DNA from 2 places in the Cobetia sp. UIB-001 genome. Region 2 is predicted to be linked to the other one. Evidence: riboswitches for the same ligand, from Rfam matches in the RefSeq annotation. Region 2 holds a riboswitch; the other holds the start of a gene.
The links. Region 2 has a riboswitch for thiamine pyrophosphate ahead of tenA (thiaminase II). Riboswitches for the same ligand answer to the same signal wherever they lie in the genome.

Region 1: another riboswitch for thiamine pyrophosphate. It lies ahead of HA399_RS06020 (ABC transporter ATP-binding protein); the one in region 2 lies ahead of tenA (thiaminase II).

Annotation. Positions count from the first base shown of each region.
Region 1 is NZ_CP058244.1:1,420,916-1,423,377, reverse strand. Features, by position in the region: gene HA399_RS06030 (potassium/proton antiporter) at 1-121, opposite strand, end outside; gene HA399_RS06025 (hypothetical protein) at 259-1,224, opposite strand; TPP riboswitch at 1,399-1,512, shown strand; gene HA399_RS06020 (ABC transporter ATP-binding protein) at 1,571-2,323, shown strand; gene HA399_RS06015 (ABC transporter permease) at 2,320-2,462, shown strand, end outside.
Region 2 is NZ_CP058244.1:3,119,536-3,121,997, forward strand. Features, by position in the region: gene HA399_RS13030 (TIGR04283 family arsenosugar biosynthesis glycosyltransferase) at 1-148, shown strand, start outside; gene HA399_RS13035 (TIGR04282 family arsenosugar biosynthesis glycosyltransferase) at 165-866, shown strand; TPP riboswitch at 997-1,123, shown strand; gene tenA (thiaminase II) at 1,268-1,927, shown strand; TPP riboswitch at 2,088-2,228, shown strand; gene thiC (phosphomethylpyrimidine synthase ThiC) at 2,355-2,462, shown strand, end outside.

The DNA.
Region 1 (2,462 bases), 1.7 Mb from region 2:
CAAGGCCGAGGAACAGCAGTAGCAGCGGCATGCCAAGACGCGCCGAGACGCGGCTGGCCAACACGCTCAAGGCGATCAGCGTGCCTGCCAGCAAGAAATAATAATTCAGGTTCTCTACCACGAGTGCTCCCCCGCCAAGCCCTACATCAGATCTCGAGTGACGTCCACGACGACTCACCCACAGTATTCCATGTCAGCGATGGAGCTGCAGAGAAATTTCACACCTTTCATGTACTTGCAGCGTGCAGCACGCGGATTTCACGCCAGGCTACGCGGCGAGACCCAGGCAGGGGATGCCGCAAGCTCAGCATAGGACCGCGGACCGAAGGCCTCCATCGCCCACAACAGCGCACGACACAGCTCACGCTGGCCATCGAGATCGATCATGCGCCCATGGCGCGAATAGCCCTTCATGAAGGCCTGACGCTGCTCCGGCGTTTCCAGCTGCAACTCCACCAGCGCCCAGTCGAACTCGATCGGCGCCCACACCAGTGCCTCCCAATCGCTCCATACCCAGCCGGTGGCGGCGCACAGGTATTGATCGGCGCGCATGTCCGGCAGACACCACACCGCGCGGGTCGGCGCCGGGAAGGTGCGCTTGAGCAGCGTGCCAAGCTCCGCGCGACGCGGGTGATGGGCGAGAAAGCGCGTGACGCGGGTATTCCAGTGCAATAGCGGCATCGGCTGCGCCAGCGGCTGACCGAAGCCCGACACCGTATCCTGATGCAGGCGACCGAGCTGGTCGCCCAGCAGCTCACAGAAGGTGATGCTGAGATCACTCGGCTGCCCGCTGGACCACGGCAGGTGCCAGATGGGCGCGCCATCGAGACGCCCCAGAAAGGTCAGGGGCAGTGGCGGAATCGGCAGGCGCGCGGGCAAGGCGCCCGCCAGTCGCGTCAGGCCCTCCGGCGTCGCCCAGCGATCGGCGCCGAAGACCCCGCGCATGGCACGCCAGAAGGGGTCATGGTCTGGGCCGGTGCGCGCCAGCTTGATGAGGCCGGGCGTGCCGCCACGCTGGCGCCATAGCCAGTTGGCGCTATCCGGCCAGGCGAGCGCCAGCGGTTCGAGCGGTTGGCCCAGATAGGTCGAGAGCCGGCGGGTCAGTGACTCCTCGGGCCAGCCCCTGGGCACGGGACGCGGCTCGCCCACGGCCTCAGCCGTGCTCGGCCGCCGTGGGGGAACGGGATAACTGGAACAGGTCGAGAGATCCGGTGTGTCGGGCATGATGATCTCCTTGGGCTACACGTCTTGTTACAGTAATCCTCAGCATACCCAAGGCGTGGCACATCGGCATAGTCCGTTTCGCACGCCACCTCTGCCCTGCCCACCTGACCCGCCCCCGCCCCGCCCCTGACCCGCGTCGGACAAGACACCGGCAAGACAGTGACGTTACACTGTCGGCCTGGATGGGGGTGCCCGAGGATGGGCTGAGAGCCGCAGCGATACGTCGCGCGACAACCCCTGGAACCTGATCCGGTTGATACCGGCGGAGGGAATCCCCGACGCGTGCCCTGCATGGCGCGTCACCTGCTTCCTCCTGCCGGCACGCCGCCTGACCACGGAATTGCCTGTGTCGCTGGGACTCACCCTCAACAACGCACGAATCGATTACGCCGGCCACACGCTGTTCCGCGATATTTCCGCGCGTCTGGAGGCCGGTAGCTGGACGGCACTGCTGGGGCGCTCCGGCTGCGGCAAGAGTTCGCTGCTGCGCCTGCTGGCCGGCCTGGAGATGTCAGATCTCCACCAGCTCGACCTCGCCACCGATGACGGTCAGCCGCTGACCGACCGCGTGGCCTGGATGGCGCAGCAGGACCTGTTGCTGCCGTGGCGGCGCGTCATCGACAACCTGTGGCTGGGCGATGACCTGCGCCGGCGGCCGCGCAATCGCAAGCTTGCCCATGAGCTTCTGGCCGCGGTCGGGCTTGAGGGCCGTGAGCAGGCCTGGCCGGACGCCCTCTCCGGCGGTCAGCGCCAGCGCGTCGCCCTCGCCCGCACGCTCTACCAGCAGGCGCCGGTCGTGATGATGGACGAGCCGTTCTCGGCGGTGGATGCCATCACCCGTCTGGAGCTGCATGATCTGGCCAGCCGCCTGCTCAAGGGCCGCACCGTCCTGATGGTGACCCATGATCCGCTGGAGGCATTGCGCCTCGCCGATCAACTGCTGGTGCTGCGCCCGTCGAGCCTCCCGGGCCACGGCGCCGAGCTGGAACGCCTGCCGGGGCTTGGCGCCGCACGCCCGGTGCCGCTGGATGACCCGGCCCTGCCACCGGCGCAGGCGCAACTGATCGCCCGCCTGCGTGATAGTGAGGAGGCCGCATGAAACGTCTGCACGCCATGCGTCACCTCGTCATCAGCGCGCTGCTCCTGCTGGGGCTTTGGCAGCTGATCATTGCCGTCACCGCCGTACCGCCCTACATTCTGCCCACGCCGCAGGCCGTGCTCGAGGTACTGATCCAGAA
Region 2 (2,462 bases):
GACCCACGGCGTCTGGCGCACCATCGTCAAGATGTGGGGACTGCGGCTGGCGGCCTGGTGTGGCGTCTCCCCTGCACGCCTGGCACGCCTTTACGGCTATCGCGCCGCGGCGCAGGCCTGTGAGCAGCGCGGCATGCCCCATGCGTGATACGGCGTTGCCTACCTTGCCCACAGCTGATGCCGCGCCAGAGGTGCGCCCGACTCTCATCATCTTCGGTCGCCTGCCCATCGCCGGCCACTGCAAGACACGCCTGATCCCCGCACTCGGCCCCGAGGGCGCAGCTCGACTCTATGCGCGGATGCTGAGCCATATCGTTGAGCACGCCTGCGCCGCGCGCCTCGGCAAGGTCGTGGTGATGCTGACGCCCGCTGCCGAGCCGTCGGGTCAGGCACCTGAACAGGCGGCTCTGCGGGCAGCGCTGGAAGCCCGGCTGCGAAGCGTTGTCGACACCTCTGCCGACCTCACCTTCGAGACACAGCCGCAGGGGGAGCTCGGTGAGCGAATGTCCCGGGCCATGGCTCGACATCTGCCCGAGGGGCCGGTGTTGCTGATGGGCTCCGACCTGCCGGCGCTGGACAGCCAGCGCCTGCGCGAGGCAGCCCACAGACTGCGCACTCACGACGCGGTGCTGCAGCCCACCGACGATGGCGGCTATGGCTTGATCGGCCTCAAAGCGCCCTGCCCGCAAGCCTTCCTGCTGCCCCGCTGGAGTCATACCCACGTCTGCAGGGACACTTTAGAGCTGCTGGCACAGGCCGGGAGAACGGCCGCTTGCCTGCCGATCAGCTGGGATGTCGATGAGCCACGAGACCTTGCGCGCCTGTCGCGCCACCTGCCGGCGCTCATGGCCGACCTTGCCGCTTGAGGCTTTCATGAACCCGCTTGAGGCTCTTCACAGGTTCGGCATGCCTCCCAAAGTCGTATGCATTTTTGCTCACACTGCCCTTCTTCTGCGCCGCAGGGCTGTTACACTCGCTGCATCGTGACTCATATGTCACAGCTTGACGGGGTGCCGGTAAGACCGGCTGAGATGTCATGCGCAGGCGATGTTCTTGCGTGAATGACGATCCCGCCGAACCTGATCCGGCTAGTACCGGCGTAGGGATCAAGCGCGAAGCGATGCCACTCGATATCGTCACCACTCTCACGGTGACTGTCGGCACCTCCCCCGCTTTTCCCCTGCTCCTGTTCCGGTACTGGCCACGCTTGCGCCAGAGACCTGCCGCCCCATCACGGGTCGTCAGCACGCTCACCGAGGGATGCGTCATGCCTAGTTTCAACGACCTGACCAGTGCCTGCGCCGAGGAATGGCGTGACTATCTCGAGCACGACTTCGTTCGCCAGCTGGGCGAAGGTCGTCTGCCGGAGGAGTCCTTTCGCCATTACCTGCAGCAGGACTACCTGTTCCTGATCCACTTCGCGCGCGCCTGGGCGCTGGCCGCCTACAAGAGCCGCACTCTCGCGGAGCTGCGTCAGGCCACGGCCAGTCTCGACACCATCCTCAATACCGAGCTCGATCTGCATATCGGCTACTGCAGCGAATGGGGCATCAGCGAAGATGACCTGAGCGAGCTGCCGGAATCCCGCGCCACTCTGGCCTATACCCGTTACGTGCTCGATTGCGGCCAGCGCGGCGACCTGCTCGATCTGCACGTGGCGCTCGCGCCCTGCCTGATCGGCTACGGCGAGATCGCCGAGTGGCTGCTCGATCAGGACACCACCGAGATCGAGAACAACCCATATGCGGACTGGATCGCGATGTACTCCAGCGATGACTTCAAGGAAGCCGTCGAAGCCGAACGTGAATGGCTGGATGCACGTCTCTCGGAGGTCTCGGAGCGTCGACTGGGTGAACTGGTCGATGTCTTCCGGGACGCCACGCGACTCGAGATCGACTTCTGGCAGATGGGCCTCGATCGCGCTTGAGTCATGACAGACTGACGTCCCGGCGCTCGCCATGAGCCGCTCGAGACGACGCCATCCCTCATGGATGGCACGACTGACAGGCCAACAGAGCCTGGATGCGAGAATACTCCCCGGGGCAAGCCTGACGCTTCGGGCAACACACTCTCGCATTGAAATCTGCACACGCTTGACGGGGTGCCGGTGGAACCGGCTGAGATCCTGCATGCATGCTTCGCCGCCCTGACGTGCGAGCTTGCCAGCAAGGGGTCCCGTGGAACCTGAACCGGTTAGGACCGGCGTAGGAATCAAGCTGATGGCCAGCCGCTACGCGCGGCCGCCTCGCTCCCGGGCCACCTGCTGGCAAGGAGTCGGCGACGACCATCCTCTCCCTGCGCACGGTCTTCCCATGATGACGTCAGCCGTGACGTCGCCCTTTGAGGAGACCTGCATGAGCACTGCCCCGACGACACAAGACCCGCAAGCCACCAACGCCGCCGAGTCACCGCTCGCCTCGCAGCCTGAGGCTGCCCCCAAGGCACGCGCGCGTGCCGGTCGC